DNA from 2 places in the Rhodoferax sp. BAB1 genome. Region 1 is predicted to be linked to the other one. Evidence: predicted binding sites of a transcription regulator. Region 1 holds the regulator's gene; the other holds the start of a gene.
The links. Region 1 encodes NrdR, which represses ribonucleotide reductase genes. Its sites were predicted from a motif close to CACNANATNTNGTG; they were not measured.
Positions count from the first base shown of each region.

Region 2: HTY51_RS13860 (ribonucleoside-diphosphate reductase subunit alpha) is a predicted target of NrdR. The motif match lies at 4,984-4,997, and genes of this name have one in related genera.

Region 1 covers NZ_CP054424.1:2,042,986-2,050,200, reverse strand. The annotation lists gene HTY51_RS09825 (PilW family protein) at 1-642, shown strand, start outside; gene HTY51_RS09820 (hypothetical protein) at 649-1,221, shown strand; gene HTY51_RS09815 (pilus assembly protein) at 1,233-4,793, shown strand; gene HTY51_RS09810 (type IV pilin protein) at 4,821-5,270, shown strand; gene nrdR (transcriptional regulator NrdR) at 5,288-5,737, opposite strand; gene glyA (serine hydroxymethyltransferase) at 5,747-6,991, opposite strand; ZMP/ZTP riboswitch at 7,026-7,170, opposite strand.
Region 2 covers NZ_CP054424.1:2,875,004-2,882,218, forward strand. The annotation lists gene HTY51_RS13835 (inner membrane protein YpjD) at 1-667, shown strand, start outside; gene HTY51_RS13840 (PP0621 family protein) at 664-897, shown strand; gene HTY51_RS13845 (nitrogen regulation protein NR(II)) at 897-2,630, shown strand; gene HTY51_RS13850 (sigma-54 dependent transcriptional regulator) at 2,627-4,120, shown strand; gene ampD (1,6-anhydro-N-acetylmuramyl-L-alanine amidase AmpD) at 4,117-4,713, shown strand; gene HTY51_RS13860 (ribonucleoside-diphosphate reductase subunit alpha) at 5,094-7,215, shown strand, end outside.

The DNA of each region.
Region 1 (7,215 bases):
CCCACTGGTGTCTCCGGTACAACGTTTACGCGTAGCTATTCTGATCGCCCGATTTTTGGCTGTGACAAGGGGCTCGATAACGTGATTCGGCGCAACCAGACGGCCCCTTGGGATAACACGGTTTGTGCAGTTGCAGGTGCCGACGATCATGTGATCGAGGTGGTGTACGAGGCGGACCTGACCAATACCGTGCCGACAGCAGCGAATGTGCCGTCCGACTGCATCGGTAACACGCTGCCCACGACCGTCGTCGGAACGGCGACTTATTACATCGCGCACAACCGGTTCTATCTGTCCTCTGGTGCAAGCGGCAAGTCTGAACTCTACTGTGCCAGCCAGCAAGGTGCGGCGGGACAGCCGCTGGTCGACAACGTTGAGGCCATGAGAATCTGGTACGGGGAGGCCAATGCAGCCAATCCTCGCCAGATCGTCAAGTACGTGAGCGCTTCCAGCGTCTCCGACTGGGGGCGCGTTCTGAGCGTGCGGGTTTGCCTGCTGATGAAGAGCAGCGAGGCCGTTCTGAACTCTGAAGACCCGCTGACTTACCTGGATTGTGATGGGGTGGAGCGCACATCCGCTGATTTCTTTGTACGCCGTGCCTACTTCACGACGACAACACTGCGCAACAAGATGGCCTTTTGAGGTTCCATGATGTCAACGATTCCTGTTACAGCCAAACTGCATCACGGTGCACGCCGTCAGGCGGGTGTGTCGCTGATCATCGTCATGATGATGCTGGTCATCATCGGCATCACGTCGGCGGCAACCATACGCAATGCCACTTCCAGTGAGAAGCTGACCAACAACATTCGCGTTCAATACCTGGCGCAACAGTATGCGGAAGCTGCCTTGCGTTACTGCGAGTCGGAACTGACCAAGCCTGAAGCCAGCCGTGTGGCCACGTTGGCGGAGGTCAACTTGGTCCAGACCACATTTGGCGGTACGCCAGCCTGGAGCCAGACGGGCACCTGGACCGGCGCGGGGGGGGCTTCTGCCTCCAAGACGGTGCTGCCTGAGAACCGTATCAAATCGACCGACAGCGCTTTCCGGCCGGCGACCTTGCCCGAATGCGTCGTCGAGAAGCAGGCGATGGCTGACGGCAATGTGGCTTACGTCATCACGGCCCGGGGCTTTAGTACGGACTACCGTGCCGCTTCAGGCACTGGACTCACGACCAATGGATCCGTGATCTGGTTGCAGTCCACGGTCATGCTGAATTGATGGAGAACGAGATGAAAAATCAGTTTGCTACTCCCATAGCCAAGTCTGTGCTTGGTGCGTTCATGGCGGTGTGGTTGTTGGCATTGACCATCTCCGTGAGCGCGCAGCCTGCGCAATACCCATTGATGAGCCGCGACGGGGGCGGGGTCAAGCCCAACATCATGCTGACCATGGACGATTCAGGTTCCATGACGTGGTCGCACATGCCCGAAGTGACAATTTATGTCGGGGCCTACACCATTGCCAGTCCGCTGGGAAGTAACGGCGCCAGGATGGATCCGGGAGAGGATTCGAATGATTATGTGAACTATCAGGGCACAGTGGCGGCCCAACCCGGTTCGACCAATCACCGGCAGAAACTGATGCGCTCGCCGGATACCAATACCGTTTATTACAACCCTGAGGTTCGTTACCAGCCTTGGCCGCTGGCAGCGGGTGGGCGCATGCCTGATGTAAGTGTGTCAGCCGCGCCGCGCGATCCGATGGATCAGACGAACAACCAGATCAATCTCACCAACAAGCGCACCTTCACGAGCAGCCGAACCTGGTGCTGGAGTGGGGCTGATACAGGGTGCAATAACCGCAGCAATATTGAGTACGACCCCGGGCTTTACTACCGCTTGAATAAAACGGCAGGGGCCTATACGGATCCTGCCGTTGCCAGCAATTACACCGAATACAGCATCAACGCCGCTGATGGCACGACGTTCACCAAATATGCGGCCCGTACCGACTGCTCGGGTTCGGTGTGCACGAAGGCCGAAGAACGGCAGAATTTTGCCAACTGGTTCACCTACTACCGGACCCGCAACCTGCTGGCGCGCGGGTCGGTTGCCGAGGCCTTCAGTGAGTCCGGCGATACCTTCCGCTTGGGTTGGGGGCGGATCAACCAAGGCTCGGACGTCAGCATCGACGGCGTGACGACCAAGGTGATCCAGGCGGGTGTGCGCGATTTCACGAGTACGATCAAAGCCGATCTCTTCACTTGGCTGTATGCTTTGCCAGCCGATGGGGGGACGCCCTTGCCGCGCGCCGTGTATACCGTCGGCCAGTATTACAAACGTGCTGATGTGCGCGGTCCCTGGTCGGACAATCCTGGCCAAGTCAACACGACGACGGACAAAGCTTGTCGCCGTTCCTATAACCTTCTGGTGACGGATGGTTACTGGTCCGGAACGACGACTTCCGTGGGCAATTCAGATAACACGAACGGTACGGTGATCACCGGACCCGGGCGTAACTATCAGTACTTGGCGGATCGTCCTTTTAATGACAGCAACTCCGATACCCTGGCCGATTACGGCATGGAATTCTGGAAGACTGATTTACGGCCGGATCTCTCGAATATCGTTGAGCCTTCGGCCGAAAACCCGGCCTTCTGGCAGCACATGGTGAATTTGACCGTGGGCCTCGGGGTGCGTGGCACCCTGGATCCTGCAACGGACCTTGTCGCTTTGACAAGTGGGTCCAAGGTTTGGGGCACAGACCGTATCGATGATCTCTGGCACACCGCACTGAACAGCCGCGGGAACTACATCAGCGCCAAGGACCCCAAGGAGTTGGCTGAGGCCATCCGTAATTCCGTCGGGCAGGCCCTGACCCGTGAATTGCGTGAGGCCGGTGTGGCGACGGCGTCCACGGTTCTGCAGGCGGGTAACCGCAAATATGTTCCTCTGTACAAGAGCGGCGACTGGAATGGTGACATCCAGGCCTTCACGCTCGATGAGCTGGGCCAGGCTGGCGCACAGAGCTGGAACGCGGAAGCCAAGGTTCCCGCCGCAGCCAGCCGTAATATCTATACGTGGCGCACCGACACCTCACCCCCATCCGCCGTGGCCTTCACCTGGGCAGCGATGGGAGCGGACAATCAGGCGGCCTTGGGTACCGTGGCGGCGACGCACACCACGGATTTTGTTGATTTCCTGCGAGGCAATCGCAGCAAGGAAGGGGATAGCCAGCCTTTCCGCACGCGCAAGGGGCTGTTGGGTGACTTCATCAACTCCAATCCGGTGCTGGTCAAGGATGCGGTCAATCTGGGCTACATCAGCCTTCCGCCCGCTCAAGGCGGCGGCACCCCTTACTCGAACTTCCTGACGCAGAAGGCGTCTCGTGCCGCCGTCCTTTTCGTGGGAGGCAATGACGGCATGCTGCATGCATTCAAGGACACGCTGGGCACGGTGGGCGGTGGGGCCGATGACGGCCGGGAGATCTTTGCCTACGTACCCCGCTCTGTATACCCCAACCTTTACAAGCTGAGTGACAAGACCTATGGCACCACCGCGATGTACCACCAGTACTACGTGGACGGACCGCTCAATGAAACCGACGCCTATGTGCCCGCTCCTGGTGAAACGTCCGCTAGCTGGCGCAACTACATGTTGGGTACTCTGGGCGCAGGTGGGCGTGCAGTCTTTGCTCTCGACATCACGAACAGCAGCAGTCTGGATGGCTCCAGCATCCGCTGGGAGATTTCCCATCTGAACTATCCCGACATGGGTTACATCACCGCCCCCGTCCAGGCGGGTGTCCTGCCCAACGGGGAGTGGGTGGCTATTTTCGGGAATGGCCGTTTCAGTGATGCGGGCAATGCCGTGCTGTTTGTGGTGAATCTGGCGACGGGGGTAGCCCAGACGCTCACATTGGATTCAACCGGTTCGAACGGCTTGGGCGGGGTCGGTGTGGTGCGCAACAGCAGTGGCCAGATCACCACGATCTATTCAGGCGATCTGAAGGGCAATCTCTGGAAGATGGATTATTCTGCGACGGAAAGCAGCCGCTTCCTGGTCTCTGGTGGGGCAGCCTTCTTCCGGGCTACGGATTCCGCGCTGAATCCCCAGCCGATCACCCAAGCGCCCGTGATCTTCGACACAAGCCGGGGCGGCCGGATGGTGCTGTTCGGAACCGGCGTCCTGGACGTGGAAGCGGAAGCCAACTCGGTAGCTTTGCAGTCGATCTACAGTGTCTGGGACAAGGAAGCCGACACGCTGCCCCGCCCCATGGACAGGTCGATTCTTTCGCTGCGGACCATGGTTTCCACAACTGGAGCCGGTGGAGCCACGTTCTATTCCATTGGTGGTACCAGTGTGAACTGGACTTCAGAGCGTGGCTGGGTGCTTGACATGGATGCCATTGCTGGCTTGCGGCTGATATATCCCCCTCAGAAGGCAACATCCAAAGTCGCATTGTTGAGCACGATTTCGCCAGCGCGTAATCTGGTGGTGTGCGAGGCGTCCGTCGGCTCGGGGGTGAACTTCTTCTTTGACGCCGACAATGGTGTCAACCCGAACACACCCATGTATGACACGAACGGCGATGGTGTGGTGAATACTTCAGATACGTCCGTGGTGGGCTACGCCACCAATGCCGACGGTATCGATGCCATTGTGCGGGGGCAGATGGGAACAGGTACCGGCGTTGGCATCCCCGGCAAGTGCCCGCCTGGAACTCGACTGATCAGTACCCAGAACACGACTGGTCAGATGATGGTCTGTGTCCCGGATGATGATCCGACCGCCACGCGGTCTATCCAGGATCGAGTCTGGCGCCGTATCATCAATCCGCCGATTCGCTGATCAAGAACATTCTTTGAGGTTGTTTCCATGCTCAAATTCATGAACGAAGAACGCGGCGGCAGGTCCCGCATCCAGTCGGGTTTCACCTTGATCGAGGTGATGATTGTGGTTGCCATCGTCGGGATCCTGTCCGCCGTGGTCTACCCGAACTACGTGGAATACGTGAAGCGGGGTTACCGTTCCGAAGCCAGGACGGCCTTGCTGGAGGCGCAACAGTTCATGGAGCGCTATTACGCGGCCAACAGTCGTTACACATCCGATGCGGCGGGCGCAACCAGTCCGGCCCTGCCAGCCAGGCTCCAGAATATCCCGGCGAGTGCGCCGCGTTACACGCTGAGCGTGGCGGCAACTTTGAATTCGTACACACTCACAGCAACCCTGTTGGGAGAGGACAAGTGCGGCAACCTGACGCTGACGAACACCGGGGTCAAAGGCCGGAGCGCAACAGGGCCCACGGTCCAGGACTGCTGGAAGTGAGGTAAGTCAGGCGCTAATCAGCGCCTGACCTCATCCACCAGCGTCTTGAATTCGTCGATGTCCTCGAAGCTGCGGTAGACGCTGGCAAAACGCACGTAGGCGATCTTGTCGAGTTTTTTAAGTTCACGCATCACCAACTCGCCGATGCGGTTGGAGGGCACCTCGCGCAGGCCGAGGTTGAGCAGTTTTTCCTCGATGCGTTCGATCGCGCTGTCGATCTGCTCGGTGCTGACCGGACGCTTGCGCAGGGCCAGCTTCATGGAGGCGATGAGCTTGCCGCGCTCGTACTCGATGCGCCGGCCGTCTTTCTTGACGATGTTCGGGAAATTGACGTCCGGCCGCTCGTAGGTGGTGAAGCGTTTTTCGCAGGCGCCACATTGACGGCGCCTGCGGATGAAATCCCCGTCCTCTGAAATCCGGGTCTCGACGACCTGGGTTTCAGAGTTTCCGCAGAACGGGCATTTCATTGATCGGGCTTACTTGTACACCGGAAAGCGGGCCGTCAGGGCATTGACCTTGGCGCGCACGGCGGCGATGTTGGCTTCGTCACGCGGATTGTCCAGCACGTCGGCGATCAGGTTGGCCGTCATGCGCGCTTCTTCGTCCTTGAAACCTCGGGTGGTCATGGCTGGGGTGCCGACGCGCACACCGCTGGTGACCATGGGCTTCTCGGGGTCGTTGGGGATGGCGTTCTTGTTGATGGTCATGTGGGCGGCGCCCAGCACGGCCTCGGCTTCCTTGCCAGTGATACCCTTGGAGCGCAGGTCGACCAGCATGACGTGGCTCTGCGTGCCGCCGCTGACGATGCGCAGCCCGCGTTTCGTCAGCGTCTCGGCCACGATCTGGGCGTTTTTCACGACCTGCTGCTGGTAGGTCTTGAAGCCCGGGTCCATGGCTTCCTTGAAGGCCACGGCCTTGGCTGCAATCACGTGCATCAGCGGGCCGCCCTGCAGGCCGGGGAAGATGGCGCTGTTGATGGCTTTCTCGTGCTGGGCCTTCATCAGGATGATGCCGCCGCGCGGGCCGCGCAGGCTTTTGTGCGTGGTGGAGGTCACCACGTCGGCGTGCGGCACCGGGTTGGGGTAGACGCCGGCGGCGATCAGGCCGGCGTAGTGCGCCATGTCCACCATGAAGATGGCGCCCACGTCTTTCGCCACCTTGGCGAAGCGCGCGAAGTCGATGTGCAGGCTGTAGGCCGACGCACCGGCGATGATCAGCTTGGGCTTGGATTCGTGGGCCTTGCGCTCCATGGCCTCGTAGTCAATCTCTTCCTTGGCGTTCAGGCCATAGGACACGACGTTGAACCATTTGCCGCTCATATTGAGCGCCATGCCGTGGGTCAGGTGACCGCCTTCGGCCAGGCTCATGCCCATGATGGTGTCGCCGGGCTTGAGGAAGGCCAGGAAAACGGCTTCGTTGGCCGAGGCGCCGCAATGCGGCTGCACGTTGGCGGCATCTGCGCCGAAGATGGCCTTGACGCGGTCGATGGCCAGTTGCTCGGCCACGTCCACATGCTCGCAGCCACCGTAGTAACGCTTGCCGGGGTAACCCTCGGCATATTTGTTGGTGAGCTGGGTGCCCTGGGCAGCCATGACGGCGGGCGAGGCGTAGTTCTCGCTGGCGATCAGCTCGATATGGTGTTCCTGGCGGGCGTTCTCGGCCTGGATGGCGGCCCAGAGTTCGGGATCGGTTTGTTCGACGAGGATGTTGCGGTTGTACATGGCAGTCGGAAAAAACAGGGGTCCCCCGGAAGGCGGGGGCTGCCCAGGCGAACGGCTGAACACAGGACGGCTGGCCTTGTGCGGCGCTGACCCGTGGCACGTTTCCCGGTGGTCTGTCCACGTCAGCAACACCCGGCCCGAAGGCTCAGGCGTACCTATCGCCAGTTGCGTGCCCGGCTAGTGTAGCGGAGAGTGCTGGCCCGCCCGGCCTGGCGGGCGCAAAT
Region 2 (7,215 bases), 830 kb from region 1:
GCTGCACGGCCTGCTGCTGGGCTGGAGCCTGATGGGCGAAACACCACGCTTCGGTTTTGCCCCGGCGCTTTCGGTCACGGTCTGGCTGGTGGCCGCGGTCTACGCCATCGAAAGCCAGCTCTACCCGCAGCTGCAGACGCGCTGGGCGCTCTCCATCCTGGGCGCCGGCGCCGTGCTGCTGGCCCTCATTTTCCCGGGGCAGCCCCTGCAGGCCAGCGCCTCGGCCTGGCTGCCGCTGCATCTGGCCCTGGGCATCGCCTCCTACGGCCTGTTCGCGGTGGCTGTGGTGCATGCCCTGCTGATGCTGCGCGCCGAGCAGCGCATCCGCCTGGCGGCGGATACCGACAGCGGCCTGCCGCTGCTGACGCTGGAGCGCCTGACCTTCCGCTTCGTCACCGCCGGTTTTGTGCTGTTGTCGGCCACGCTGCTGGCCGGCCTGCTGTTCGACGAGCAGCTTTACGGCACGGCCTGGAAATGGAGCCACAAGACCGTGTTTTCCGTGTTGTCCTGGGGCGTCTTTGCCTTGCTGCTGGTCGGGCGGGCCCGTTTTGGCTGGCGCGGCTGGCGCGCTGCCCGCCTGCTCTTCACGGGTGCCGGCCTGCTGTTGCTGGCCTATGTGGGCTCGCGTTTTGTGCTCGAGATTGTCCTGGGGCGCAGCGCCGCATGAAATTCCTGCTCTTCCTCGTCATTGCTCTGCTGGTCGTCTGGTTATGGCGCTCGGGCCGCCGCAGCGACAGCCCTTCCGACCAGGCCACACCCACCCCGCCGACCCCACCCGGGCCGCAGGAAATGGTGCGCTGCGCGCACTGCGGCGTGCACCTGCCACATGGCGATGCCATCGTGGGCCGCATCGGCCTGTATTGCAGCAAGGAACACCAGCAACAAGCGGAGCCCTGATGTCCCACCCGTCCGACAGCATGCATTCCTGGTTCGGCCCTTCGCTGCTGGACGAGCGGCTGGAGGCGCCCGAGGAGCAGCAGGAATTCAAGCGGCTGTGGCTGGGTTTCATGACGGCCCGCGTCATGCTGGGCCTGGTGCTCCTGTTGCTGCAGGTGACCCTGTACGTCCTGGGGCAGGCGCCCAATGTCTGGCTTGCACTGCTGTGCGGCGCCTATTTCGCCGCCACTCTGATGGTGCGCGTGGCGCCGCGGCCGCGCCGCATGGGCCATACCTTCGACCAGTCCTGGCTGTCCAGCATCGGCGTGGACGTGGTGGTCTTCACGGCCCTGCACCTGCTGCACGGCAGCAGCATCAACTACACCCCCTTGTACGCGCTGCCGGTGCTGCAGGCCGCCGTGCTGGGCTCGCTGACGCTGGCCATGGGCACTGCCGCCGGCGTTACCCTGCTGCTGCTGCTGCACAGCACCTGGCAGGCGCTGCGTGGCCCGGGTGATGCCACGCCTTTTTTCATCCAGGCGGCGCTCACCGGCGCGGGCAGCTTCGTGGTCGCCTTCCTGGCCCACCAGCTGTCGGCCCGTCTGGCCAGCGAACAGCAACGCGCACGGCGCAGCCAGCATGCCATGCGCATCCAGCAGCAGGTCAACGACCTGGTGATCGAATCCCTCACCGACGGCATCCTGGTGGTGGACGTGCGCGGCACCGTGCATGCGGCCAACCCGGCGGCACGCCACATGCTGCAGACCGATGAACGCCCCATCAGGCACACCCCCTTCAGCCTGGCCGACGAACCGGGCTGGCAATCGCTGGCCGAGCTGGCCTTCCAGGTCTTCACCGGCCGGGGTGACTTCCACCATGCCGACATCGGCATCGAGCACCTGGGCCAGGGCAGCCGGCGCATGCGCGTGCGTACCCGCATGACCACGGCCCACTGGGGGGAGTCCGAGATCCTGTGTGTCATGTTCCTGCAGGATCTGCGCGAGATGGAAGCGCGCATGCGCACCGAGAAGCTGGCCAGCATGGGCCGCATGTCGGCCGCCGTGGCGCACGAAATCCGCAACCCCCTGGCGGCCATCGCCCAGGCCAATGCCCTGCTGGAAGAGGACATCCAGGAGCCGCGCCACATCCGCCTGACCCAGATGATCCGCCAGAACGCCAAGCGCCTGGACCGCATCGTCGACGATGTGCTCAATATCTCGCGCGCCGGCAAGCAGGCCACCGCCTTCGAATCGCGCGTCCTGGAGCTGGCACCCTCCGTGCAGCGCATCTGCCTGGACTGGGCCCAGCAGACGGGCAGCAGTGCCATGCTGGCCCTGCACCTGGCAACGCATCCGCTGCCGGTGCACTTTGACCCCGAGCACCTGCGCCGCGTGCTGGTCAACCTGCTGGACAATGCGCGCCGTTATGCCCGCCAGCTGCCCGATGCGATCCAGGTGCATGCCCGCGCCGATGCCAGCGGGCAGGCCCTGCTGGCGGTCTGGAGCGACGGTCCGCCCATGGAACCCTCGGTCGAACAGCATCTGTTCGAACCCTTCTTTTCCTCGGAAAGCCGCTCCAGCGGCCTGGGCCTGTATATTTGTCGGGAATTGTGCGAAGGGCATGGCGCCGCCATCGGCTACCACCGCGCCCGCCGCATCGCCCGCGACACCCTGATGGACGGCAACGAATTCTTCATCACCCTGCGCCAGGCGGCCTTGCCGTCGCCAGCGTCCAGAGCGCCCGCCACGCCATGAGCACCCACGCCCCCGCCCCCGCGCACATCCTGGTCGTGGATGACGAACCCGACCTGCGCACGCTCTACGAGCTGACCCTGCTGCGCGAGGGCTATCACGTCGACGTGGCAGAAACCGTGGCCGACGCCTGGAAACACCTGCAGGAGCACCGCTACGAGGTTCTGATCACCGACATGCGCCTGCCCGACGGGCTGGGCATCGAGCTGATCCAGCGCCTGCGCACCCAGCAGCGCGGCGAACGGGGCGTGGTCATCACGGCCTATGGCTCGGCGGAAAACGCCGTGGAATCGCTCAAGGCCGGCGCTTTCGACTACCTGACCAAGCCGGTCGACCTGAAGCAGTTCCGTACCGTCATCGCCTCGGCCGTGCAGGATGCCCTCACCCCCCGGGTCGCGCCACCGCCCCCTCCCGCCGTGGCCGCAGCACCACGCACCACCACTCCGCCCCTCGCGGGAGAGGCTGCGTTGCAGCGTCTGGTCGGCAGCTCGCCCGCCATACGCCAGGTGCGCGAACGCATCCTCAAGGTGGCGCGTAGCATGGCCCCGGTGCTGATCTGCGGGGAGTCCGGCACCGGCAAGGAACTGACGGCACTGGCCCTGCACGCGAACAGCCACCGGGCCGGCGGCCCGATGGTGGCGGTCAACTGCAGCGCCATCCCGGAAAACCTGCTGGAAACCGAATTCTTCGGCGTGCGCAAGGGCGCCTATACCGGCGCCAGCCAGGACCGTGCCGGTTATTTCCAGGCGGCGGGCGGCGGCACCCTGTTTCTCGACGAGATCGGCGACCTGCCCCTGTCCATGCAGTCCAAGCTGCTGCGCGCCATCCAGGAGCGCTGCGTGCGCCCGGTCGGCGGCACGCAGGAAGAGACCGTGGACGTGCGTATCGTCAGCGCCACGCACAAGCATCTGGCACGCGAGGTGCAGGAAGGCCGCTTCCGGCAGGACCTGTACTACCGCCTCAACGTGATCGAGATCGACATTCCTCCGCTGCGCGAACGGCGCGAAGACCTGCCCGTCCTGTGCGAGGCCCTGCTCAAGCGCATCGCCCAGGAGTCCGGCCTGCCTGTCCCGCGCCTGACAGCCGAGGCGCTGGCCCAGTTGCGCAAGCACCCGCTCAACGGGAATGTGCGTGAACTGGAAAACCTCCTGCACCGTGCCCTGGCCCTGAGCGACGGCAGCGAACTGAGTTTCGACAGCCTCGACACCACGCCGGCCATCCTGGACCCTGCAGCCCCGGACCTGGCCCCCACCGTCCCCGGTGAGTTGCCGCCTGGCCCAACCCCGGCACCACGAGCCCAGGCGGAGTTGCCCGCCGATCTGCAAGGCCATCTGGACCGCCAGGAACGAGAGATCCTGGTCAAGGCCCTGCAGGAAACCGGCTTCAACCGCACCGCCGCCGCGGCCAAGCTGGGCCTGAGCCTGCGCCAGATCCGCTACCGCATCTCGCGCCTGAACATCGACACGCCGCAGGACAACGACCCCGCCGCATGAGCCTCGCACCTGCGCCGACACGTGACGGCCTGTGGGACGGGGGCTGGTACCGTTTTGCACGCCGGCTGGACTCGCCCAATTACGGGCCGCGCCCGCCGGGCGCGGCCGTCGACCTGCTGCTGATCCACTCCATCAGCCTGCCGCCCGGCCAGTACGGCGGCGACGAGGTGCAGCGCCTGTTCACCAACACGCTGGACTGGAACGCGCACCCCTATTTCAAGAGCATCGAGGGCATGCAGGTGTCTTCGCATTTCTACGTCCGCCGCAACGGCGAACTCTGGCAGTTCGTCAGTTGCGACGAACGCGCCTGGCATGCCGGCGTCTCCAGCTACCGCGGACGCGACAACTGCAACGACGACTCGGTCGGCATCGAGCTCGAAGGCCTGGAGGGCGCGTCTTTCGAGGCCGCACAGTACGAAACCCTGGGCAGCCTGTGCGCCGCCCTGGGCCAGCGCTACCCGGTGCAGCACATCGCCGGGCACGAACACGTGGCGCCCGGACGCAAGGCCGACCCCGGCCCGGGTTTCCAGTGGGCCGAGCTGCAGCAGACCCTGGGCTGGTCATCTCGGTATTTTCCCGAAGAGACCGCCTGAGTCGCACACACGGCCTGGCACCCGCAGCGCACCACCCCACGGCACCTGCGCTGCGCTGATGCACCACGGCATGAGGCCCCGGCGGGGAAATGCCTCGCAAGGCCGCATGCATTCTTGCTTTTTGTGCGCGCATGCACGTTTCTCAACGGCTGCGCAGTGGTTCATGCCACCGCGCCCCACCATGGGACACGATGCATTTTTTTACCCTCGGCACCGGGGGAACGTATCAGCGACGCTACACTACCTGTAGTGGCTTGTATTCACCAGACACACCATATATAGTGCTTTCCGCTGGCAGCGCTTTTCTTCAACAAAGCGCATCGCGAGCCAGAATACGGACCCCAAGAACCAACAACAGATTTGCTGACGACGAGGAAATAATGCAAACAGCCTTGAACCCCGCCACCCCCGCCCTGCACACCGGTGTCCTGACCATGCAAACCCAGGAAAACACGGCCGCCAGCCCGCTCAACAACTACCAGATCATCCGCCGCAATGGCGCCGTCGTGCCCTTCGAGCCGAGCAAGATCGCCGTGGCCATGATGAAAGCCTTCCTGGCCGTGCACGGCACCCAGGGCGCGGCCTCCGCCAGCGTGCGCGAGATGGTGGACAGCCTGACCCAGAACGTGGTGCGCGCGCTGATGCGCTCGCGCCCGGGCGGCGGCACCTTCCACATCGAGGACGTGCAGGACCAGGTCGAGCTGGGCCTGATGCGCGGCGGCCACCACGAGATCGCCCGCGCCTACGTGCTCTACCGCGAGCGCCGCACCCAGGAACGCGCGCAGCAAGCCACCCAGGCCGCACCGAAAGCCCCCCTGCTGCACGTGCTCGATGGCGACCAGCGCGTCGCGCTCGACCTGGGCCGTCTGCAGCAGCTGATCGAGAACGCCTGTGCCGGACTGGGCGCCGACATCAAGCCGGACCCCATCGTCGCCGAGACCATGCGCAACCTGTACGACGGCGTGCCGATCGACGAAGTCTTCAAGGCCGCCATCCTGGCTGCCCGTACCCTGATCGAAAAAGACCCGGACTACACCTACGCCACCGCGCGCCTGCTGTTCCACACCATCGCCCGCGAGGTGCTGGGCCGCGACGTGCCGCAAGCCGGCATGGGCCAGGCGTATGCAGAGTACTTCCCCGACTTCATCAAGAAGGGCGTGGACAACGAGCTGCTCAACCCGGACATGCTGCAGTTCGACCTCAAGCGCCTGGGCGCTGCGCTCAAGGCCGACCGTGACCTGCAGTTCGACTACCTGGGCCTGCAGACCCTGTACGACCGTTATTTCCTGCACGTGCGCAAGAGCCGCATCGAACTGCCGCAGGCCTTCTTCATGCGCGTGGCCATGGGCCTGTCGCTGGGCGAGATTGACCGCGAGGCGCGCGCCATCGAGTTCTACGAGGTGCTGTCCTCCTTCGACTTCATGTCGTCCACCCCCACGCTGTTCAACGCCGGCACCCTGCGTTCGCAGCTTTCCAGCTGCTACCTGACCACCGTGCCCGACGACCTGGACGGCATCTACGAGTCCATCAAGGAAAACGCCCTGCTGTCCAAGTTCGCCGGCGGCCTGGGCAACGACTGGACCCGCGTGCGCGCCCTGGGCAGCCACATCAAGGGCACCAACGGCGAGTCGCAGGGTGTCGTGCCCTTCCTCAAGGTCGTGAACGACACGGCCGTGGCCGTGAACCAGGGCGGCAAGCGCAAGGGCGCGGTCTGCACCTACCTGGAGACCTGGCACCTGGATATCGAGGAGTTCCTGGAACTGCGCAAGAACACCGGCGACGACCGCCGCCGTACGCACGACATGAACACGGCCAACTGGATCCCCGACCTGTTCATGCGCCGTGTAATGGAAAAGGGCGAGTGGACGCTGTTCTCCCCGTCCGACGTGCCGGACCTGCACGACCTGTTCGGTACCGCCTTCGAGCAGGCCTACGTGGTCTACGAAGCCAAGGCCAAGCGCGGCGAGATCAAGCCCAGCAAGACCGTGCCGGCCACCGACCTGTGGCGCAAGATGCTCTCCATGCTGTTCGAGACCGGCCACCCCTGGATCACCTTCAAGGACGCCTGCAATGTGCGCTCGCCGCAGCAACACGCCGGCGTGGTGCACTCCTCCAACCTGTGCACCGAAATCACGCTCAACACCAGCGACACCGAAACAGCGGTCTGCAACCTGGGCTCGGTCAACCTGCGCCAGCACCTGAAAAACGGCGCCATCGACCAGGACAAGCTGAAGAAGACCATCTCCACGGCCATGCGCATGCTGGACAACGTGATCGACATCAACTACTACGCCGTCAAGAAGGCGCGCGACTCCAACCTGCGGCATCGCCCGGTGGGCCTGGGGATCATGGGCTTCCAGGACGCGCTGTACGAGCTGCGCATCCCCTACGCCAGCCAGGCCGCCGTGGAATTCGCCGACCAGTCCATGGAAGCCGTCTGCTACCACGCCTACTGGGCCTCGACCGAACTGGCCCGCGAGCGCGGCCAGTATTCCAGCTACA